4 regions of the Pseudomonas sp. S34 genome follow, and region 1 is predicted to be linked to each of the others. Evidence: predicted binding sites of a transcription regulator. Region 1 holds the regulator's gene; each other region holds the start of a gene.
The links. Region 1 encodes sigma-54, which starts transcription at its own class of promoters, with help from an activator protein. Its sites were predicted from a motif close to ANTGGCATNNANNTTGCTNT; they were not measured.
Positions count from the first base shown of each region.

Region 2: a site for sigma-54 is predicted at 3,008-3,027, ahead of PspS34_RS08280 (circularly permuted type 2 ATP-grasp protein). Genes of this name have one in related genera too.
Region 3: a site for sigma-54 is predicted at 2,683-2,702, ahead of PspS34_RS08550 (CmpA/NrtA family ABC transporter substrate-binding protein). Genes of this name have one in related genera too.
Region 4: a site for sigma-54 is predicted at 2,443-2,462, ahead of glnA (type I glutamate--ammonia ligase). Genes of this name have one in related genera too.

Region 1 covers NZ_CP019398.1:942,516-948,470, forward strand. The annotation lists gene rapZ (RNase adapter RapZ) at 1-819, opposite strand, end outside; gene ptsN (PTS IIA-like nitrogen regulatory protein PtsN) at 822-1,286, opposite strand; gene raiA (ribosome-associated translation inhibitor RaiA) at 1,299-1,607, opposite strand; gene PspS34_RS04010 (RNA polymerase factor sigma-54) at 1,682-3,175, opposite strand; gene lptB (LPS export ABC transporter ATP-binding protein) at 3,422-4,147, opposite strand; gene lptA (lipopolysaccharide transport periplasmic protein LptA) at 4,147-4,695, opposite strand; gene lptC (LPS export ABC transporter periplasmic protein LptC) at 4,682-5,254, opposite strand; gene PspS34_RS04030 (HAD family hydrolase) at 5,262-5,786, opposite strand; gene PspS34_RS04035 (KpsF/GutQ family sugar-phosphate isomerase) at 5,786-5,955, opposite strand, start outside.
Region 2 covers NZ_CP019398.1:1,858,778-1,864,732, reverse strand. The annotation lists gene PspS34_RS08290 (transglutaminase family protein) at 1-606, opposite strand, end outside; gene PspS34_RS08285 (alpha-E domain-containing protein) at 603-1,553, opposite strand; gene PspS34_RS08280 (circularly permuted type 2 ATP-grasp protein) at 1,566-2,975, opposite strand; gene PspS34_RS08275 (ribonuclease E inhibitor RraB) at 3,340-3,684, opposite strand; gene PspS34_RS08270 (hypothetical protein) at 3,894-4,127, opposite strand; gene speE (polyamine aminopropyltransferase) at 4,344-5,219, opposite strand; gene PspS34_RS08260 (PLD nuclease N-terminal domain-containing protein) at 5,446-5,637, opposite strand; gene PspS34_RS08255 (hypothetical protein) at 5,718-5,955, opposite strand, start outside.
Region 3 covers NZ_CP019398.1:1,921,060-1,927,014, reverse strand. The annotation lists gene rlmKL (bifunctional 23S rRNA (guanine(2069)-N(7))-methyltransferase RlmK/23S rRNA (guanine(2445)-N(2))-methyltransferase RlmL) at 1-575, opposite strand, end outside; gene PspS34_RS08560 (ribosome modulation factor) at 1,106-1,321, shown strand; gene PspS34_RS08555 (quinone-dependent dihydroorotate dehydrogenase) at 1,571-2,590, opposite strand; gene PspS34_RS08550 (CmpA/NrtA family ABC transporter substrate-binding protein) at 2,819-4,030, shown strand; gene PspS34_RS08545 (ANTAR domain-containing protein) at 4,046-4,621, shown strand; gene PspS34_RS08540 (nitrate/nitrite transporter) at 4,961-5,955, shown strand, end outside.
Region 4 covers NZ_CP019398.1:346,728-352,682, forward strand. The annotation lists gene PspS34_RS01540 (DUF4124 domain-containing protein) at 1-131, opposite strand, end outside; gene PspS34_RS01545 (DUF4124 domain-containing protein) at 128-643, opposite strand; gene glnA (type I glutamate--ammonia ligase) at 942-2,348, opposite strand; gene thiI (tRNA uracil 4-sulfurtransferase ThiI) at 2,677-4,131, shown strand; gene typA (translational GTPase TypA) at 4,271-5,955, shown strand, end outside.

The DNA.
Region 1 (5,955 bases):
GGATTGTTGCAGCGTTTGCCCCAGACGCTCGGTCAGGTAGACGGAACGGTGATGTCCGCCAGTGCAGCCAATGGCAATGGTGACGTAGGCGCGGTTGCTGGCGGCAAAACGAGGCAGCCACTTTAGCAGGTATGTGGAAATGTCCTGGAACATCTCTTCGACATCCGGCTGGGCCGCCAGGTATTCGGCAACCGGTTGATCGAGCCCGGACTGTTCGCGCAACTCCGGTTTCCAGTAAGGGTTGGGCAGGCAGCGCACATCGAACACCAGGTCGGCGTCCACCGGCATGCCGCGCTTGAAGCCGAAGGATTCCACCAGGAACGCAGTCCCCGGCTCCGGCTGATTCAACAGACGCAGTTTGATGGCATCGCGCAGTTGATACAGGTTCAGGCTGGTAGTGTTGATCTTGAGATCGGCGAGGTCGGCAATCGGCCCGAGCAGGACGCTCTCGACGCTGATGGCTTCGGCCAGCGAGCGGTTGGCGTTGGTCAGGGGGTGACGTCGGCGGGTTTCCGAGAAACGCTTGAGCAGGGTTTCTTCGTCGGCGTCCAGGTACAGCACATCGCACTGGATGTGGCGGGCACGGACTTCCTCGAGCAGGTCGGGGAAGCGTGACAGGTGGCTGGGCAGATTGCGCGCGTCAATGGAAACGGCGACCAGCGGCTGCAACATCTCGGTATGAACCAGGGCGCGTTCGGCCAGCTCCGGCAGCAGACCGGCTGGCAGGTTGTCGATGCAGTAGTAGCCGCTGTCCTCAAGAACGTCGAGGGCGGTACTTTTACCTGAGCCGGAACGGCCACTGACGATGATCAAGCGCATGATTACTGACCGTTTTGCTCGTCAAGGACAACCTGATACAGGGCTTCGTTGCTTGCAGCACTACGTAGCTTTTCGCGAACTTCCTTGCGGTCGAGCATGCTGGCGATCTGTCGCAGCAGCTCAAGGTGCGCATCGGTGGCGGCTTCCGGGACCAACAGCACGAACAGCAGGTCAACCGGCGCGCCGTCGATGGCGTCGAAATCGATAGGGGCGTCCAGGTGCATCAATGCACTGATGGGCGAAACACAGCCCTTGAGACGGCAATGTGGAATAGCGATGCCATTGCCAAACCCGGTGGAGCCGAGTTTTTCACGGGCGATCAGCGCCTCGAAGACATCTTGCATCTCCAGGGCCGGCACTTCGCGGGCGATAAGATTGGCAATTTGTTCGAGGGCTTTCTTTTTACTGCCTCCCGGCACGTTCACCAGGGAACGGCCGGGGGTCAGGATACTTTCAAGTCGGATCATGGGTTGGGAGTGTTAACGACCGGTTGCGCCCTGGAGGAGGCTCTGGGTCTTTTCCTTATGCTTTTTGAGTTGTTTATCCAGCTTGTCGGTGAGTGCGTCGATCGCGGCATACATATCGGTATGTTCCGCGTTGGCGACCACTTCATTCCCGGGAATATGCAGCGTGGCTTCGATTTTCTGCTTCAGTTTTTCGACGGTCATCGTGACCTGCACATTAGTGATCTTGTCGAAATGTCGCTCCAATCGTTCGAGTTTTTCGCCGATGTAGGTGCGAAGAGGTTCGGTCACTTCCAGTTGGTGTCCACTGATGTTGACTTGCATACAGCTTCTCCTTCGTTGCCAGTGCATAAAGCGGTAGATCAGATGATCTACCACTGGAACGCTGTGGCGTGGCCCTACATCAACCGCTTGCGTTCGCTCGAAGGCGCGATCCCGAGGGATTCGCGGTACTTGGCGACGGTGCGGCGAGCCACCTGAATGCCTTGTGCCTCCAGTAAACCAGCGATCTTGCTGTCACTCAACGGCTTTTTCTGATTTTCCGCTGCAACCAGTTTTTTGATGATCGCCCGGATCGCCGTGGATGAGCATTCGCCGCCTTCGGAGGTGCTTACGTGACTGGAAAAAAAGTACTTCAGTTCATAAATGCCCCGGGGGGTGTGCATGAACTTCTGGGTGGTCACCCGTGAAATCGTCGATTCATGCATGCCGACCGCTTCGGCGATGTCATGCAGGACCAGCGGCTTCATGGCTTCGTCGCCGTACTCCAGAAAGCCGCGCTGATGCTCGACGATCTGGGTGGCAACCTTCATCAGGGTTTCATTGCGGCTTTGCAGGCTCTTGATGAACCAGCGGGCCTCCTGCAACTGATTGCGCATGAAGGTATTGTCGGCGCTGGTGTCGGCGCGGCGCACGAAACCGGCGTACTGGGCATTGACCCGCAGCCGTGGCACCGACTCCTGATTGAGCTCCACCAGCCAGCGCTCGTTGTCCTTGCGTACGATGACGTCAGGGACGACGTACTCGGCTTCGGTGGACTCGATCTGCGAGCCCGGGCGCGGGTTGAGGCTCTGGACCAGCTCGATGACCTGGCGCAGCTCATCTTCCTTGAGCTTCATGCGACGCATCAACTGGCTGTAGTCGCGGCTGCCAAGCAGGTCGATGTAATCGGTGACCAGGCGCTTGGCCTCGGCCAGCCAAGGGGTCTTGGCAGGCAGCTGGCGCAATTGCAGCAGCAGGCATTCGCCCAGGTTGCGGGCGCCGATGCCGGCGGGCTCGAATTGCTGGATGCGGTGCAGGACGGCTTCGATTTCGTCCAGTTCGATGTCCAGTTCCGGGTCGAACGCTTCGAGGATTTCCTCGAGGGTTTCGTCCAGGTAGCCCTGATTGTTGATGCAGTCGATCAGGGTCACGGCGATCAGGCGATCGGTGTCGGACATCGGGGCCAGGTTCAGTTGCCACAGCAAGTGGCTCTGCAGGCTTTCGCCGGCCGAGGTGCGGGTGGTGAAGTCCCACTCGTCATCATCATTGCTGGGCAGGCTGCTGGCGCTGGTCTGGTAAACGTCTTCCCACGCGGTGTCGACGGGGAGTTCGTTGGGGATACGCTCGTTCCAGTCACCCTCATCGAGGTTATCAACCGTCGGGGCGCTTTCCTGGTAGGAGGGCTCCTGGATGTCGGTGTTGGGCTTTTGTTCGGCGTTATCGGCCAGGGGGTCGGAATTGTCGAAGTCGTCGCCTTCTTCCTGGCGTTCGAGCATCGGATTGGACTCCAGGGCCTCCTGGATTTCCTGTTGCAGGTCCAGGGTCGACAATTGGAGCAGGCGGATGGCCTGTTGCAGCTGCGGTGTCATCGTCAGCTGCTGGCCCATTCTCAAGACTAGCGATGGTTTCATGGCAGGGGCTTAACACCTTATTCGCCGGCGCACATGCGCCATCCACTACAGGGCGCCGGGGCGCCAAACTTAAGCAAATTATATGCCTGAAACTAAAGGGTTTGCCTAGAGCGCTGTAACAATAAAAAACTATAAAGCGGTGTTGCTGCGCTGCCCTTGTCGAGGGCTGACCACGCTTGTCGGCACGGAGGCGCTGGTGAGTGGCTGCTCAGGTGCCCGGGCAACTGCCTGGGCACGGCTCAGCGCTTACAGGCGGAACTCATGGCCCAGATACACTTCCTTGACCAGGTCGTTGGCCAGGATGGTCTCTGCGTCGCCTTCGGCAATCAGTTGGCCGTCATTGACGATATAGGCGGTTTCACAGATATCCAGGGTTTCACGAACGTTGTGGTCCGTGATCAGCACGCCAATGCCCTTGGCCTTGAGGTGGTGAATGATCTGCTTGATGTCGCCGACCGAAATCGGGTCCACGCCGGCGAAGGGCTCGTCGAGGAGGATGAATTTCGGGTTGGTGGCCAGGGCGCGGGCGATTTCCACGCGACGGCGCTCACCACCGGACAGGCTCATGCCCAGGTTGTCGCGGATGTGGCTGATGTGGAATTCCTGCAGCAGGCTTTCCAGCTCCTTGCGACGACCGGCCTTGTCGAGTTCCTTGCGGGTCTCGAGGATGGCCATGATGTTGTCGGCCACCGACAGTTTGCGGAAGATCGATGCTTCTTGCGGCAAGTAGCCGATACCAGCCTTTGCGCGGCCGTGCATCGGTTGGTGGCTGACGTCCAGGTCATCGATCAGGACGCGGCCCTGGTCGGCTTGCACCAGGCCGACGATCATGTAGAAGCAGGTGGTCTTGCCGGCGCCGTTCGGGCCAAGCAGGCCGACGATCTGGCCGCTGTCGATGGACAGGCTGACGTCACGCACGACCTGGCGGCTCTTGTAGCTCTTGGCCAGATGCTGAGCTTTCAGAGTTGCCATTACTGGGCCTTTTTCTCGTCGGTTTTCTTCTTCGGCTGGATCACCATGTCGATACGCGGACGCGCCTCGGTGATCTTGCTGCCTGTGGCTCGACCGGCGCTGGCGAGTTTCTTGTCCGTGTCGTAGACAATTTTCTCGCCTTGGGTGACGTTGTTGTCCTTGTCGACAACTTTGGCCTTGTCGATCAGTACGACGCGATTTTGCGAAGCGTGATACTGGATCGTCACGCCCCAACCCTGAACTGGCTTGGTATCGCCAGCCGTTTGCAATTGCTCGAAGTACGCCAGGTTGCCCACCGAGGTCACTACGTCAATGTCGCCAGCCGGCGTGCGGGTGATGGTAACGGTGTTGCCTGTCACCTTCATCGAGCCTTGGGTGATGATCACGTCACCTTTATAGGTGGCAATACCTTGCTTGTCGTCCAGTTGGGCATCGTCGGCCTGAATACGGATAGGCTGCTGTTGGTCTTCCGGCAGAGCCCAGGCGCTCACGCTTCCCAGTGCTGCGCCCAGACTGAGCAAAATCGGGAGGGTTTTAACGAGCCTCATACTGTCCTCTTACGTTCGATAGCAGGTGTATCCTGCTTTCTTTCAAATACGCTTTCATTCCCTTGCCAGTCGATACACCGCCAGCGCCGTCGATTCTAACGTCTTGCTCGGTCTGCGCATATTGCTGCTGCGGGAACACGGTCATGCGGGTGCTGGTGATCAGGGTTCTACGGTTTTTCTCGTCGAAGCGCGTGATGCGCACGTCATCGATCAGTTCGACCTGTGTGCCATCAGGGTTGACCTCGCCGCGCAGGCTCTGGACGTGCCACGGGAATTCAGTGCCGCGGAACACATTCAGGTCGGGGTTGGTCAGCAATGTCACCTCGGTCGCTTTCACGTGCTCGACCTTGTCGGACACCAGATCATATTGCAGCTTGCCGTCGGGCAGGTACTGCACGCTGTGGGCGTTGATGGCGTAATAGTCGATCGCGCTTTCATCGACCGGCGTTACCGGCTTGTCGAGGAAGCGTTCCGGGCTGATGTTCCAGTAGCCAACCGCAGCGAATATCGCCGCGATGCAACTGAACATCAGGGTGTTGCGAAATTTTTTGCTCAGCATAGTGGGCTCACAGGTACGCCGCATTGGCCGCGTCGAGGCGGTCCTGGGCGCGCAGGATCAATTCGCAGAATTCGCGAGCGGCACCTTCGCCGCCACGGGCGAGGGTGATGCCGTGGGCGTGTTCACGTACGAAGCTGGCGGCATTGGCCACCGCCATGCCCAGGCCGACGCGGCGAATCACCGGCAGGTCCGGCAGGTCGTCGCCGAGGTAGGCCACCTGTTCATAGCTCAGGTTGAGTTGGGCCAGCAGTTCGTCGAGTACCACCAGTTTATCCTCGCGACCCTGATAGAGGTGCGGGATACCGAGGTTTTTGGCCCGCCGCTCGACCACCGGGGTCTTGCGGCCACTGATGATGGCGGTCTGCACGCCGGCGGCCATCAGCATCTTGATGCCCTGGCCGTCGAGGGTGTTGAACGTCTTGAACTCGCTGCCGTCTTCGAGGAAGTACAGGCGCCCATCGGTCAGCACGCCATCGACATCGAACACTGCCAGCTTGATCTGTTTGCCGCGTTGCAGCAGGTCCGCACTCATCACATTACTCCTGCACGCAGCAAGTCGTGCATGTTCAAGGCGCCGACCGGGCGGTCTTCACTGTCGACTACGACCAGCGCGTTGATTTTATGGTCTTCCATGATTTTCAGCGCTTCGGCGGCGAGCATCTCGGCGCGGGCAGTCTTGCCGTGTGCTGTCATGACCTGGT
Region 2 (5,955 bases), 920 kb from region 1:
GGCTTCGGCCCAGGCGTGGCTGGCCAGGTGTTCGCTGTTTTCGCTGTACAGATAGCCCGACACATAACGCGCAGGAATGCCCAGGCTGCGGGTGCAGGCGAGAAACGCGTGGGTGTGGTCTTGGCACACGCCGGACCGTCCGGCAAAGGCCTGGGCCGCGCTGGTGTCCACTTCCGTGGAGCCCGGTGTGTAGGTCATATGCTGGTTGAGGCCATGCATCAGATCGATCAGCGCCGTGCGATCGCGGCGTTGCCTGCATTCCTTCTCGGCGAACGCACGCAGGGCGGCGTCGGCTTCGGTCAAACGGGTGAAGCGCAGAAACGGCAGTGCCGACTGGCTCTCGTGTTCGGCCTCACGCATTTCGTCGATATCGACCTGGCCACGGGCACCGATGATGATCGCCTCATGGGGCTCGTCCATGGTCAGCACATGCAGAATGTTGCCGAACGGATCGAGTTGCGCCCGCACCGGACGCGGCAGGTCGAGCTGCCAGCTGAGCACGTGCTGGCGCTCGCTGTCGTGGGGAGTCAGTCGCAGGTACTGGATGCTCGCCCGCACCTTGTCTTCGTAGTGATAGGTGGTCTCGTGGCTAATGGAAAGTCTCATGCGGCCTCCAGATAAGAACTGTGTATCGCGTTACCCAACTGGCGCACCAGCGGGATGAACTCGGTCAGCCAGGCGTGCAGGCCTTCTTCGAGAATTTCATGGATGCCGGTGTAGCGCAGGCGTGCGTCCATTTCTGCCGCCAGGCGTTGTGCCGGGCGACCGTTGGCCCCCGGCAATTGCGAGAGAATCTGGTCGATTTCTTCGGTGCAGGCGCGCAGGGATCGCGGTACATCGGCCCGCAGCAACAGCAACTCCGCCACATGCCTGGCGCCGGGGGCGTCGCGGTAGATTTCCGTGTAGGCCTCGAACGACGACAATGCCCGCAACAACGCGCTCCACTGGTAATAGGCGTGAGCGGTGCCATCGCTGACCGCTTCGGCCTGATCGCCGGCCATTTCATAGCGGGCATCGAGCAGGCGCAAGGTGTTGTCCGCCCGTTCGATAAAGGTCCCCAGACGAATGAAGCGAAACGCATCGTTACGCATGATGGTGCCGTAGGACGCACCCCGGAACAGGTGGGAACGTTCCTTGATCCACTCGCAGAAACGGCTCATGCCGTAGCGACTGAGGCCCTGTTCGGCGATGCCGCGAATTTCCAGCCAGGTGGCGTTGATGTTTTCCCACATGTCGGCGGTGATGCGCCCACGCACCGCATGGGCGCTGGCCCGTGCCGCACCGAGGCAGCTGTAGATGCTCGCCGGGTTGGCCGCATCCAGGGCGAAGAAATGCAGCAGCCGTTCGGCATGCAGTTCGCCATGGCGCTCCAGGTAATCGTCCAGGGTGCCGGTGATCAACAGCGGCATGGCCAGTTCGTGCAAACCGTCGCCACGACCGTCCTGCGGCATCAGCGACAGCGAATAGCTGATGTCGAGCATCCGGGCGAGGTTTTCCGCCCGCTCCAGGTAACGCGACATCCAATACAAATCCGAGGCAGTTCTACTTAACATGACAGGCTTCCTTTAATCCTCGACCACCCAGGTGTCCTTGGTTCCACCGCCCTGGGAGGAATTGACCACCAGGGAGCCTTCGCGCAGGGCGACGCGGGTCAAGCCGCCGGGCACGACCCGGGTTTCACGACCCGACAGAACAAACGGCCGCAAGTCGATATGGCGTGGCGCAATGCCGTTTTCGACAAAGGTCGGACAGGTCGACAGCGACAGCGTCGGTTGCGCGATATATGCATGGGGCTTGGCGATGATCCGCGCACGGAAGGCTTCGATTTCCGCCGCCGTCGCCGCCGGCCCCACCAGCATTCCGTACCCGCCGGAGCCTTGGGTTTCCTTGACCACCAGTTCTGGAAGATTGGCCAGCACATGGGAAAGCTCAGACGGATTACGGCATTGCCAGGTCGGCACGTTCTTCAGGATCGGTTCTTCATCGAGGTAGAAACGGATCATGTCGGTAACGAACGGATACACCGATTTGTCGTCCGCTACCCCCGTACCAATGGCATTGGCCAGCACCACGTTGCCGGAACGGTAGGACGACAGCAGCCCCGGCACACCGAGCATCGATTCCGGGTTGAAGGCCAGGGGATCGAGGAAGGCGTCGTCGAGGCGACGATAAATCACGTCGACCGCTTTCGGCCCGTCGGTGGTGCGCATGTAGACCTTGTCGTCACGCACGAACAGGTCCGCGCCCTCCACCAGTTCCACGCCCATTTCCCGCGCCAGGAATGCATGTTCGAAGAACGCACTGTTGAAGCGCCCCGGCGTCAGCACCACCACGCTCGGGTTATCGATGGGGCTTGAACTTTTCAGGGTGTCGAGCAGCAAGTTCGGGTAGTGGTCGATGGGGGCAATGCGTTGCGCCGCGAACAGCTCGGGAAACAGGCGCATCATCATCTTGCGATCTTCGAGCATGTAGCTGACGCCGCTCGGCGTACGCAGATTGTCTTCGAGCACGTAGTAGGTGCCGTCACCGTCGCGCACCAGGTCGACGCCGGAGATGTGCGAATAGATATCGCGGTGCAGGTCCAGGCCCTGCATCGCCAACTGGTACTGCTCGTTGGCCAGCACCTGCTCGGCCGGAATGATGCCGGCCTTGATGATGCGCTGCTCGTGGTAGAGGTCGGCGAGGAACATGTTCAACGCCTTGACCCGCTGGATGCAGCCGCGTTCGACAATCCGCCATTCGCTGGCGGGGATGCTGCGTGGAATGGTGTCGAAGGGGATCAGGCGCTCTGTGCCCTGCTCGTCCCCGTAGAGCGTGAAGGTAATCCCGGCGCGATGAAACAACAGATCGGCCTCGCGTCGCCGTTGTGCCAGAAGCTCGTCAGGCGTCTCGGCCAGCCAACGGGCAAACTCCCGATAATGCGGGCGGACCTGGCCGCCGGCATCGTACATCTCATCAAAATAGGTGCGGATCATGCCGTACTCCTTGTCACTCGGACGTCCAGACCTTCGCAAGGCCCGTGCCATCGGCATAAACGCTTAAATTTCAATCGGTTGGATAATCAACGCGCACGTACCGCACCAATCCTGTGCGGTAAATGCCCCAACCTGATCGCCCCCGCTTCATTGCAAGGCGTGGTGGTCGCCTATCACCAGCATAGTCAGAGTTGATTTCACTGCCCGGCAATGGGTACGGATAATCCAGGCATTCGCTGAAAAGCTCACCGGACTTCCCTTTTAGCCGCCTGCCCTGGCGGCTTTTTTTGGTGTCCAACGCCCACAAATGAAAACGGCCAACCCGAAGGTCAGCCGTGATTGCTGATTGTCACTGTTCATAAGGTTATGCGAGTCGCCCTCGTACCTCCTGTTTCACACCCCAGCCTTCGATGATGCCGCCCAGAGGCTCGACCACTGCTTCGAAACCCTGTTCGAAGTCGCCGATATCATCGTAGGTGGCATACATGACCTTGCACAGCTCCAGCGCCCAGGCGCCGTCGTCGCGCACACTGACTTGCGCATCCAGGGATTCACCACGGTGGAAATGACCTGCCGCCCTGCGTGCCCGCTCCTCATCCGGGAAAATGGCGTAGAACTCGATGGGATGAAACCGTGAAAAGTCAAAACCGCCTTCTTTCATGCGGCGCAGCACGCTGCTGCTGATGTCTTCTTGATAGGCTGTGCTCATGAAACGTCCTCCTCAAAACGATGGATAGACTTTCCGTACTCCCTCACCCGCAACCGAACAGCGCGAGCGACGGCAACCGATGTGCCGGCGGGAAACAAGCATGGAGCTACAAGACCAGACCTTAGCGATTCATTCGCTGATCTCGCTTGCAGAGTAGCCTCAAGACAGAGCCCGTGCCAAGGCCTGGATGTGAATGCGACAGGTGTTGTTCAGATTGGAGTAATGTCGAGGATTTGAATGCTGTTCTGGGACTTGAGCTCTTTGACGCTCGCGTCACTGGTCCGCCCTTCCAGATCGTTCAGATCCAGTTCGGCGGCGACAGGAAGAAGCCGGGCCTTGATGAGCTTGGCAGCACGCTCGTAGTCCGGGCGCTCGGTGCACTCAAAGACTTCGTTGATGGTTTCGCCATGATCATCCACGAAAGTGACCTTCCACTTTTGCATTGGTGCCTCCTCGATAAAACCCATGGATGGGCTTACCTCTATCTCGACCTTGTTAGCTGGCTAATTGTTCCGGTGGATCTGCACCCATCGCAAATCTCTGTAGGAGCGAGCCTGCTCGCGAAAAACTTGAGAACGCCGCGTTAAATCAGACATCCCGCGTCATCGTTCACGTCCATCGCGAGCAGGCTCGCTCCTACAGGTCTGCGTTTCAATCCATCAGTCGTTACTTGGCTTGTTCACTGCCTGCAACACGTATTGCGGCAAGGCGAAGGCGCCGATGTGGATTTCAGGATTGTAGTAGCGGGTGATGATGCCGCTGCCCGCGAAGCGTTGTTGCAGGGTTTCGCGGGACAACTTGCGATAAGCGGTATTGGTGGCGCCCCAGGCGAAGGTCATCGAACCACCGATGTAGGTCGGTACGGCGGCCTGATAGAAGTGCCAGTCCGGGAACAGGCTGCGCAGGCGACCGGCGGTGGTCTTCACTTCTTCGATCTGCATGAACGGCGTGCCGTTCTGGGTCACCAGGATGCCGCCTTCGTTCAGGCAGCGGTGGCAAGCCTGGTAGAAGTTTTCCGAGAACAGCACTTCACCCGGTCCGATCGGATCGGTGGAGTCGGAAATGATCACGTCGAACTTTTCAGTGGTGGTGGCGACGAAACGCATGCCGTCGTCGATCACCAGGTTCAGGCGTGGATCATCGAATGCACCCTTGGAGTGATTCGGCAGGAATTCCTTGCACATGTCGACCACGGTGCCGTCGATCTCGACCATGGTGATGTGCTCGACGCTGCGATGCTTGGCCACTTCACGCAACATGCCGCCGTCACCGCCGCCGATGATCAGCACGCGCTTGGCAGCACCGTGCGCCAGGATCGGCACGTGGGTGAGCATTTCGTGGTAGATGAATTCGTCGGCTTCGGTGGTCTGGATCACGCCGTCCAGCGCCATCACCCGGCCCATGCGCGGGTTCTCGAAGATCACCAGGTGCTGGTGCTCGGTGCGCACTTCGTGCAGCAGTTTTTCCATGCGAAAACGCTGGCCGTAGCCTTCATAGAGGGTTTCCAGGTAGTCGCTGGCGGGGATGTTGCTCATGGGAAGTGCTCCGATGAATGCGGGTGGCAACGGACGGTTACCCGCCCATGATGGCCAATCGAGCGTCTCGATTGGCCGGGAAAGGCGCGCATTCTACGTCGCGGAACATGACAGGTCGAATGTGGGAGCGGGCTTGCTCGCGAAGGCGTAGTGTCAGTCGCTATAAATGTTGACTGATTCACCGCTTTCGCGAGCAAGCCCGCTCCCACAGGTTCAGTGTCGACGCTCAGAGTTTGACGTTGCCCCGCGGCCCGGCAATGGCCCAGATGATCAGTCCCAGTACCGGCAACAGCGCGATCAGCAGTACCCAGAGGATTTTCATCCCGGTCCCGGCACTACTTTTGAAGACGTTGATGATGGCCCAGATGTCCAGGACAAAAATGATCAAGGCAACCAGGCTGTTGAACGTAGAACCCATGGTGACGCTCCCGAAAAGTGATATGCCCCCTCAGGATAGACGGTCGTCGCGAGGATTCCTTTTTATTGACAGTGTCTGGATCAGAAGTGGATCGCCACTTTCAGGGCTTCCAGGGATGGCGCGGCTGTAATGCCCACTTCGGTGCACAATTCCAGCACCCGTGGCACGTCGTTGCCGTAGACCAGGACCACCTGCAACTCGTCATCGAGCAACTGGCTGAAGTTCATCAGCGTGTAGCCACCGTTTTCCTTGTTCATGCTGCTCATCTGCACCTGGATGCGGTTGAGCGCGGTCAGGGCTTCGGTCCTGGCCAGTTGC
Region 3 (5,955 bases), 980 kb from region 1:
CGGGGCCAGCCGGAACGGATCAGGATGGCGGCCGCGAGGTTTTCCTTGAGCGGCGCCGCACCTTGCTGCAAGCGATAGCCGCGCTGGTGCAGGCTGTGACCGGACAGGTCAAGAGACAGAATGGCTTCGCCACGATCCAGGCGCAGGTGAATGCGCAGGTCCGGGTTGAGCTTGTCGATGGACGGACGGTCGCCTTGCGGGGTGCGCAGTTTGTCGACGATGGCGTCCTTGACCTTCAGCGCGCCGAAGTGGGTGTTGTCGATACCTGAGCCATGGCCGCTGAATTCGACGGCCAGGGTGCCGTCATTGAGCATGTGGTCTTGCCACTCGATGTCCAGCACGCCGTGGTACAGGTCTTCGGCGTCCTTCATTTGGAAACGCTTGAGCACCAGCAGCACGCGGTTGGCCAGGCGCGACCACAGGCACAGGCGATAAGCGGTTTCCATGGTGGCCATGCCGCGTACGGCAGAGGTGTGCTCCCGCGCTTCCTCAAGGCCAAGCCCGACGGCTTCCTCGATGAGCAGGCCTTCAAGGCCTTTTGGGCAAGTGAGGAAGAGTTCGAAACGATCGGACATGGGAATTCCAGAACCTTTAGCTAAGTGACCGGGCAACGCATTGCCGGTCCGGTTTTCAATCAGGCGCTTTTCTCGAAGAGCGCCCGCGTGGCACGAAGGTGTGCCGTTCCACCCCTGCTGCTCGGGTTAAATGAGCTTAGATGCAAGGACAGATAAAAAAGTTGATGCAACAAAATGTCATAAGTCGACCCTTCGTCGAATAGTGCTTCCCGGCAACGGGAGCCATTCTCACTAAAGGATTAAGCCCATCATCCAGCGCAGAGCCGATCATACCGGGGTTTGGCCAATAAATACGCTACAAACGCTCTGTTACTTATGGCGTTAGCACATGAACGGTTACGTCCTTATGACAAAACGATCATTCCCTCGATGTGACGCATTGGTTAGAACTCAATACAGGTTGGCGCCGCAATGACGCCAACACCTTGGCTCGTCACGCCGGCAACGAGCCCCCAACGGCAGAGTTTTTCTGCCAGACCTCAATAGAGGTCGACGCGATAAATACAGTCAACAAGTGAGGGCAACACCCTATGAGAAGACTTAAGCGTGATCCGTTGGAAAGAGCATTTTTGCGCGGATATCAATATGGCGTTGGTGGTAAATCCCGTGAGCTTTGCCCATTTACTCTACCGTCGGTACGTCAAGCCTGGATTAACGGCTGGCGAGAAGGACGCGGCGACAACTGGGACGGTATGACCGGCACTGCGGGAATCCACAGACTCAACGAACTTCACGCCGTCGGCTAATTACAGGGCAGAACACTCCGACACGACAATCTGATTTGTACTGAATTAACCATGCACGTCCCATCCGGACGGCGGGCTCCGGCCCAGGGGCTCCTTTAAAGGGGCCCTTTTTTATGCCTGCTCATTGACCCGGAACAATCCCCCTGTAGGAGCGAGCCTGCTCGCGATGAACCCGAGAACACCGCGTGTATCCAGAAAGTACGCGTTATCGTTATCGACCATCGCGAGCAGGCTCGCTCCTACAAGGGATCAGCGCAGGGCTGCGATGGCGTCTACCGACTCACGAATCAGCGCCGGGCCTTTGTAGATGAAGCCCGAGTAGATCTGCACCAGGCTCGCGCCCGCGGTGATTTTCTCCGCTGCATGCTTGCCTTCGGTAATACCGCCGGCAGCGATGATCGGCAGCCGACCACCCAGCTCCGATGCCAGCACTTTCACGGTGTGGGTGCTCTTGTCGCGAACCGGCGCGCCGGACAGACCACCGGCTTCTTCGCCGTGCTCCATGCCTTCGACGCCTACACGGCTCAGGGTGGTGTTAGTCGCAATGACCGCATCCATCCCGGTTTCGATCAGCGCTTGCGCAACTTGTGCGGTTTCTTCGTCGCTCATGTCCGGCGCGATCTTGATCGCCAGCGGTACATGTTTGCCATGACGCAAGGCCAGTTCCGCGCGGCGCTCGGCCAGATCGGCCAGCAACTGCTTGAGCGAGTCACCGAATTGCAGGCTGCGCAGGCCCGGCGTGTTCGGCGAGCTGACGTTGACCGTCACATAGCTGGCGTGGGCGTAGACCTTGTCCAGGCAGATCAGGTAGTCGTCCACGGCACGCTCGACCGGCGTATCGAAGTTCTTGCCGATGTTGATGCCCAGCACGCCCTTGTACTTGGCCGCCGCCACGCGGGCCAGCAGGTGATCGACGCCGAGGTTGTTGAACCCCATGCGATTGATGATCGCCTCGGCTTCCGGCAGACGGAACAGGCGAGGCTTCGGGTTGCCCGGCTGCGGACGCGGCGTGATGGTGCCGATTTCGACAAAACCGAAACCCAGTTGGGCGAAACCATCGATGGCCGCCCCGTTCTTGTCCAGGCCGGCGGCCAGCCCCACCGGATTCGGGAAGTCCAGGCCCATGACATTCACCGGCGTCTTCGCCGGGGCCTTGCACAGCAAGCCGTTGAGCCCAAGACGCCCGCCCGCGCCGATCAGGTCCAGGGACAGATCGTGGGAGGTTTCCGGGGAGAGTTTGAACAACAGCTGACGGGCCAGGGTGTACATGGGCGGATTTGACTCGATTGGCGGCGAATTGAGGCGGCGATTATAGCCGGGCAACGGGGTGGCAAGCGAGGCGCGTGATCAAATCAACGGATAATGGCATATGCCTTGCACCACTCTGGGCACCAGCACCCATGCCAACGACCGAATGTGTGCAAAGACAATGGCGTCGTCCCCGGCCTGCTCATGCAAGAACTCGGGACGACGTTTTTTTTGCAAGGTGAACACGCGATGAACGAACCATCAGCCGGCCCTCTGGCCTGGGTCAATGGCAGCGATGCCCCGGAAAAAACCGAAATCAATCTCGGCTTCATGGCTCTGAGCGACTGCGCCTCGGTGGTTGTCGCCGCCACCCAGGGCTTCGCCCAACCCCATGGCTTGACCCTGAACCTCAAGCGTCAGTCGTCCTGGGCCAACCTGCGGGACAAACTGGTCAGCGGCGAACTCGATGCCGCCCACAGCCTCTACGGTCTGGTTTACGCCGTTCACCTGGGCATCGGTGGCGTGGCCGCGACCGACATGGCCGTGCTGATGGGCCTGAATCAGAACGGCCAGAGCATCAACCTGTCCCGTGGTTTGCAAGCGCTTGGAGTGACCAGTCCTGAAGCACTGGAACGGCACGTGCACCAAACTCGCTCAAAATTCACCTTCGCCCAGACGTTTCCAACCGGCACCCACGCCATGTGGTTGTATTACTGGCTCGCCAGCCAGGGCATTCACCCGCTGCTGGATGTCGACAGCGTGGTGGTGCCGCCGCCGCAAATGGTCGCGCACCTGCGGGCCGGGCGTATCGACGGGCTCTGCGTCGGCGAACCCTGGTCCGCCAGCGCCGTGCAACAGGACCTCGGCTTCACCTTGGCGACGACCCAGACCATCTGGCCCGATCATCCGGAAAAGGTCCTGGGCTGCACCCGCGCCTTCGTCGAGCAATACCCCAACACTGCCCGCGCGTTGGTGATGGCGATTCTGGAGGCCAGTCGCTTCATCGAAGAAAGCAGCGAAAATCGTCGCAGCACCGCGCAATTGCTCAGTGCAGCGCAATACCTCGATGCGCCGCTGGAGTGCATCGAGCCGCGCCTGCTGGGCGACTATGTCGATGGTCTGGGCAATCGCTGGCAAGACCCACACGCCCTGCGCTTCCATGGTGAAGGCGAGGTCAATCTGCCGTACCTGTCCGATGGCATGTGGTTCATGACCCAGTTCCGTCGCTGGGGTTTGTTGCGCGACGACCCGGATTACCTCGCCGTGGCCCGTCAAGTCCAGCAACTAGACTTGTATCGTGAAGCGGCCAGCGCTGTAGGTGTCGCGGCACGGGGCAAGGAGATGCGCAGCAGTCAGTTGATCGACGGCAAGACCTGGGACGGTTCGGACCCGGCCGGTTATGCCCGCAGTTTCAAACTGCACGCCATGAGCGACAGCTCGCACCGATCCGCCAGCCGCTGACAGGAGACCATGAACATGCTGCGTATCCTGCTGATCAATGACACCGCTAAAAAAGTCGGGCGCCTGAAGGCCGCCCTGATCGAGGCCGGATTCGAAGTGATCGATGAATCCGGCCTGACCATCGACCTGCCCGAACGCGTCGAAACGGTGCGTCCGGATGTGATTCTGATCGATACCGAGTCACCGGGCCGCGATGTCATGGAACAAGTGGTGCTGGTGACTCGCGACCAGCCACGACCGATTGTGATGTTCACGGACGAACACGACCCCGATGTGATGCGACAGGCGATCAAGTCCGGTGTCAGCGCCTACATCGTCGAAGGCATTCACGCACAACGCCTGCAGCCGATTCTCGATGTGGCCATGGCACGCTTCGAAAGCGATCAGGCCTTGCGTGCCCAACTGCATGCCCGCGACCAGCAATTGGCCGAGCGCAAGCGCATTGAACTGGCCAAGGGACTGCTGATGAAAATGAAGGACTGCAACGAGGAAGAGGCCTACACACTGATGCGCCGCCAGGCGATGAGCCGCCAGCAGAAGCTGATTCAAGTGGCGGAGCAGATTATTGCCATGAGCGAGTTGCTCGGCTGAAGTTCCGTGGCGAATGTTCTATCGCCTTCGCGAGCAAGCCCGCTCCCACAAGGGCGCTACGCCGAACACGAATCACCTGTGGGAGCGGGCTTGCTCGCGAATGGCGGCAACTCGATTTCGAGTGTTGGCACAGATCTCGCTAAGTAATCACCACAGGTAACCAACGGCGGTTGCCCCACCTACGACAAAGACGTCGCTCACCTCATTTGCCCTTGGCGGATCGGGTAGCGGCGTTTTTTCGTTTTGGCCCCACAGCACGGGGCCGGTGGTGCGGCCGTATCGGCGCCCCACCTGCAAGCTCATGACTCCTTTCGAGACTCTTCACAGCTGAGGTGCGCAATGAATTCAAGCTTCTGGAAATCCGGCCATACACCCACATTGTTCGCAGCCTTCCTCTATTTCGACCTGAGCTTCATGGTCTGGTACCTGCTCGGTCCTTTGGCAGTACAGATCGCCGCCGACCTGCACCTGACGACGCAGCAACGAGGGCTGGTGGTCGCCACGCCGATTCTGGCCGGGGCGGTGTTGCGCTTCGTGATGGGGATGCTGGCTGATCGCCTGTCGCCCAAAACCGCCGGCCTGATCGGTCAGGTCATCGTGATCTGCGCGCTGTTCGGCGCCTGGAAACTCGGAATCCACAGCTACGAGCAGGCGTTGCTGCTGGGCCTGTTCCTCGGCATGGCCGGCGCTTCGTTCGCCGTCGCCCTGCCCCTGGCCTCGCAGTGGTATCCACCGCAGCATCAAGGCAAGGCCATGGGCATCGCCGGCGCGGGGAACTCGGGCACGGTGCTCGCCGCATTGATCGCCCCGGTGCTGGCGGCGGCGGTTGGCTGGAGCAACGTGTTCGGTTTCGCCCTGATTCCGCTGATTCTGACCCTGATCGTCTTCGCCTGGCTGGCCCGCAATGCCCCCGAGCGGCCAAAAGCCAAATCCATGGCCGACTACTTCAAGGCCTTGGGCGATCGTGACAGCTGGTGGTTCATGTTTTTCTACAGCGTGACATTCGGCGGCTTCATCGGTCTGGCCAGTGCCCTGCCCGGTTATTTCAACGACCAGTACGGCTTGAGCCCGGTGACTGCCGGCTACTACACCGCTGCCTGCGTGTTCGGCGGCAGCCTGATGCGCCCCTTGGGTGGCGCGCTGGCTGACCGGTTCGGCGGCATTCGGACTCTGCTGGCGATGTACACCGTCGCGGCGATCTGCATTGCCGTGGTCGGCTTCAATCTGCCGAGTTCCTACGCCGCACTGGCACTTTTCGTCTGCACCATGCTCGGTCTGGGCGCAGGCAATGGCGCGGTATTCCAATTGGTGCCCCAGCGTTTTCGCCGGGAAAT
Region 4 (5,955 bases), 600 kb from region 1:
GGTACACGCCGGGCGTCGCCGGGTTTGGGCTGGTCGGTGAAAACCCGGTTGCCCTGAGCATCGACATACATGAAGACCTCTGCCGAGGCGGGCTGGGCGAACAGGCAGGCGATCAGTAGCCAGGCCTTCAAGGTTTGTGCACCCGCTGTACGGTGAATGTCACCGCAGGGCTCTGCTGCACAACGTTTTCGCCATCGATCACTTGCACGGCGAGGCGGTGTTCGCCGCGATCGATGTTCACCAGTTGCAGGGTCGGCACGTTGCCTGGCTGGCCGTAAGGCTGGCTGTCCAGCAGCAGGCGTAACAGGTGGGGGCCTTGCAGGCGGGGGGTGATCAGTACTGTTACGGTGAACGTGCCGTTGTTGGCGCGCAGGGCTTCGGTGCTGGGCAGGCCTGTCAGCTCCAGCACTTCATAGGTTGTGCGGGGTAATTCGTTGTGAGCGGCTTCAGCAGCAGGTGCGGCTTCGCCGGAAGGCTGGCGTTCGACGCTGTTGAGGGGCGGCAAGTCGACCGGTTGGGCGCTGATGCCATCAGGCGGTTGATTGCTGTACGCGGTGGCGCCGTTGGCGTCCGTGTACTTGTAGATCTGCGCCGTGGCGGGCAGAACAACCAGCAGCAGGATGAAGAGAAAACCACGACCCATGGAATCGACCGGAAACGAAAGCGTTGGGTTGCAGCATAGGCCAGGCTGGGTGGTTATCCCAAGCTACGACACATTCGGGCATGGTTTGCGAAGGAAGTCCGGCAACCCAGATCCCCTGTGGGAGCGGGCTTGCTCGCGAAGGCGCCAGTACATTCAAGATCAATGTGTCAGACAGATTGCTTTCGCGAGCAAGCCCGCTCCCACAGGGTACTTTGTCGGCCATTGAATCGCAGGCAATAAAAAAGGCCTCCCGAAGGAGGCCTCTTTTTGTCACGCCGCGTGCCGCGACGCTACCGGATCAGCAGCTGTAGTACAGCTCGTATTCCAGTGGGTGTACGAAGGTACGTACCTTGATTTCTTCTTCGCTTTTCAGGGCGATGTAAGCGTCGATGAAGTCGTCGCTGAAAACGCCGCCTTTGGTCAGGAACGCACGACCTTTGTCCAGCTCTTCCAGGGCTTCTTTCAGGCTGCCGCAAACTTGTGGGATCTCTTTGGCCTCTTCAGGCGGCAGGTCGTACAGGTTTTTGTCAGCGGCGTCGCCAGGGTGGATCTTGTTCTGGATGCCGTCCAGGCCAGCCATCAACAGTGCGGCGAAGCACAGGTACGGGTTGGCAGCCGGATCCGGGAAGCGTGCTTCGATACGACGGGCTTTCGGGCTCGACACGTAAGGAATACGGATCGAAGCGGAACGGTTGCGAGCCGAGTAGGCCAGCATCACTGGAGCTTCGAAGCCTGGAACCAGACGCTTGTAGGAGTTGGTCGCCGGGTTGGTGAAGCCGTTCAGGGCCTTACCGTGCTTGATGATGCCGCCGATGAAGTACAGGGCGGTGTCGGACAGGCCGGCATAGCCTTCGCCAGCGAAGGTGTTCTTGCCATCTTTCCAGATGGACATGTGTACGTGCATACCCGAGCCGTTGTCGCCGTACAGAGGCTTAGGCATGAAGGTCGCGGTGCGGCCGTAGGCATCGGCAACGTTGTGCACGACGTACTTCAGGGTTTGGGTTTCGTCGGCTTTCTTCACCAGGGTGTTGAACTTGACGCCGATTTCGTTCTGGCCGGCAGTCGCCACTTCGTGGTGGTGAACTTCGACGGTCAGGCCCATTTCTTCCAGTGCGTTGCACATGGAGGTACGGATTTCGTGGTCGTGGTCGAACGGCGGAACCGGGAAGTAGCCGCCTTTGACGCCTGGACGGTGGCCTTTGTTGCCGCCTTCGATGTCCTGGTCGGACATCCACGAACCTTGTTCGGAGTAGATCTTGAACATGGAGCCGGAAATGTCGGACTTGAACTTCACCTGGTCAAAGATGAAGAACTCTGGCTCCGGACCTGCGTATACGGTGTCACCGATAGCGGTGGCTTTCAGGTGCTCTTCGGCGCGCTTGGCGATCGCACGTGGGTCGCGGTCGTAGCCTTGCATGCTCGAAGGCTCGATGATGTCGCAGACCAGGATCAGGGTCGGCTCTTCGGTGAACGGATCCAGAACAGCGGTGGAGTCGTCCGGCATCAGGATCATGTCGGAGGCTTCGATGCCTTTCCAGCCGGCGATGGAGGAGCCGTCGAACATTTTGCCGACTTCGAAGAAGTCGTCATCCAGCGCATCGCGAGCCGGCATGGTCACGTGGTGCTGAGTGCCTTTGGTGTCCGTGAAGCGCAGATCAATCCACTTGACGTCATGATCTTTGATGAGTTGAACCGACTTCGACATAGTGTCCTCCGGGTGTATTAGGGCTGGTAGTGGATGCCCTTAAATGTTTGTGATGCCGGCGCGAATACTCTGCCAAGGCAACCTGCCTCACAAGGGAGCAAATTGCATGCCAGTGCCCCAGCATGGATTTTTTGCCCCAAAATCACGCTTGAGAGGGCGTTTTGCCCTTTAAAGCAGAAAAGCTCGCCCTGTAATGTGGCGCCATATCTAATAAATGACCTGTTTTGGTGCATGCAAAACCTTCTGCACATTAACTGGTTAAACCTTGAGCAATTTCCGCTATAATCCGCGCCCCCCTTTTTCGGCAGGCCATGCGCGCGCTGTTTCCATGAAATTAATCGTAAAAGTCTTCCCCGAGATCACCATCAAGAGTCGACCTGTCCGGACGAAATTTATCCGCCAGTTGGCCAAAAACATCCGCGCCGTGCTCCGTGATCTGGATCCGGCCGTGGTGGTGAACGGCGTGTGGGACAATCTCGAGCTGGAAACCCGTGTTACCGACCCGAAAGCCTTGAAAGAGATGGGTGAACGCCTGACCTGCATGCCGGGCATCGCGCACTTTCTGCAGATCGACGAGTACCCGCTGGGCGACTTCGACGACATCACCGAAAAGTGCAGGCAGCACTACGGCGATGCGCTGGCCGGGAAAATTTTCTCGGTGCGCTGCAAGCGTGCGGGCAAGCACACGTTCAGCTCGATGGACGTCGAAAAATACGTCGGCAGCAAACTGCGTCGCGAGTGCGGCGCCGCCGGGATCGACCTGAAAGCGCCGGAAATCGAAGTCCGGATCGAAGTTCGCGACCAACGGTTGTTCGTGATCCACAGCCAGCACAACGGCATCGGCGGATATCCGCTGGGCGCGCTGGAGCAGACCCTGGTGCTGATGTCCGGTGGCTTCGACTCCACCGTGGCGGCCTACCAGATCATGCGCCGCGGCCTGATGGCGCATTTCTGCTTCTTCAATCTGGGCGGACGTGCCCACGAACTGGGCGTCATGGAAGTCGCGCATTTCATCTGGAAGAAGTACGGCAGCTCCCAACGCGTGCTATTTGTCAGTGTGCCGTTCGAAGAAGTGCTGGGCGAAATTCTCGGCAAAGTCGATAACAGTCATATGGGCGTAGTATTGAAGCGTATGATGTTGCGCGCTTCCTCCCAAATTGCCGATCGACTGCACATCGACGCACTGGTCACCGGTGAGGCGATCTCCCAGGTGTCGAGCCAGACGCTGCCGAACCTGTCAGTGATCGACTGCGTGACCGAAAAGCTGGTACTGCGCCCGCTGATCGCCAGTCACAAGCAGGACATTATCGACACGGCAATCGAAATCGGCACCGCCGATTTCGCCCGGCACATGCCGGAATACTGCGGCGTCATCTCGGTCAATCCGAAGACCGCGGCCAAGCGCTATCGCGTCGAGCATGAAGAGAAAGAATTCGATATGGCGGTACTCGAGCGTGCGCTCGAAAACGCCAAGCTGGTGCCGATCGATCGCGTGATCGATGAATTGGGCCAGGACTTGCAGATTGAAGAAGTCAGCGAAGCGCTGGCCGGTCAGATCGTCATCGACATCCGTCACCCGGATGCCGCTGAAGACGACCCGCTGGACCTCGCTGGCATCGAGGTACAAACGATGCCGTTTTATGCAGTGAACGCTCGTTTCAAGGAACTGGACCCTACTCGCCAGTACCTGCTGTATTGCGACAAAGGCGTGATGAGTCGCCTGCATGCCCACCATTTGCTCAGTGAGGGGCATGCCAATGTGCGCGTTTATCGACCGAGCTAAGTGCCCGGGGCTGTTTGCCTGTGGCCTGCGTCACCGGCCCCCCGATGCCACCGTCAAGCTGTAACGGCTTTCACGGACGCTACTGTTAATCGCTGCCAAGACTTGTCAGCACACCGAATCCTCTGATCGAGATACACAAGTGATCGAAAATCTACGCAACATCGCCATCATTGCCCACGTTGACCATGGTAAGACCACCCTGGTAGACAAACTCCTGCGTCAATCCGGCACCCTGGAGCGCAACGAGCTCAACGACGAGCGCGTGATGGACTCCAACGACCAGGAGAAAGAGCGCGGTATTACCATTCTGGCGAAAAACACCGCCATCAACTGGAACGGCTACCACATCAACATCGTGGACACCCCGGGCCACGCCGACTTCGGCGGCGAAGTTGAACGCGTAATGTCGATGGTCGACTCCGTTCTGCTGCTGGTTGACGCTCAAGACGGCCCTATGCCGCAAACCCGTTTCGTGACCAAGAAGGCTTTCGAAGCCGGCCTGCGTCCGATCGTGTGCATCAACAAGGTTGACCGTCCAGGCGCGCGTCCGGACTGGGTTCTGGACCAGATCTTCGACCTGTTCGACAACCTGGGTGCCACCGAAGAACAGCTGGACTTCAAAGTCGTCTACGCCTCGGCCCTGAACGGTATTGCCGGTCTGGACCACACCGAAATGGCTGAAGACATGACCCCGCTGTACCAGTCGATCGTCGACAACGTACCGGCGCCGGCTGTTGACCGTGAAGGTCCGTTCCAGATGCAGATCTCCGCACTGGACTACAACAGCTTCCTGGGTGTTATCGGTGTTGGCCGTATCGCTCGTGGTCGCGTCAAGCCGAACACCCCGGTTGTGGCTATCGGTGCCGACGGCAAGAAGCGTAACGGTCGTATCCTGAAGCTGATGGGTCACCACGGTCTGCACCGCATCGACGTTGAAGAAGCTGCAGCAGGCGATATCGTGTGCATCAGCGGTATGGACTCGCTGTTCATCTCCGACACCCTGTGCCACCCGGACACGGTCGAAGCGATGAAGCCGCTGACCGTCGACGAGCCAACCGTTTCCATGACCTTCCAGGTAAACGACTCGCCATTCTGCGGTAAAGAAGGCAAGTTCGTGACTTCCCGTAACATCAAGGAACGTCTGGACAAAGAGCTGCTGTACAACGTTGCACTGCGCGTTGAAGAAGGCGACTCGGCTGACAAGTTCAAGGTTTCCGGCCGTGGCGAACTGCACCTCTCGGTACTGATCGAAACCATGCGTCGCGAAGGCTTCGAAATGGCTGTAGGCCGTCCGGAAGTGATCATCCGTCTGGTTGACGGCGTGAAGCACGAACCGTTCGAAAACGTCACCATCGACCTGCCGGAAGAATCCCAGGGCAAGGTGATGGAAGAGATGGGCCTGCGTAAGGGCGACCTGACCAACATGGTGCCGGATGGCAAGGGCCGTGTACGTCTGGAATACAACATCCCTGCTCGCGGTCTGATCGGTTTCCGTAACCAGTTCCTGACCCTGACCAACGGTGCTGGCATCCTGACCTCGATCTTCGACCGTTACGACGTGATGAAGTCCGGCGACATGTCCGGCCGTCAGAACGGCGTTCTGGTTTCGGTTGAAACCGGCAAGGCACTGACCTACTCCCTGGAAACCCTGCAGGCGCGTGGCAAGCTGTTCGTAGAACACGGTCAGGAAATCTACAACGGTCAGATCGTTGGTCTGAACAGCCGTGACAACGACCTGGGCGTTAACCCTACCAAGGGCAAGAAGCTCGACAACATGCGTGCTTCGGGTAAAGACGAAACCATCGCTCTGGTTCCACCTGTTCG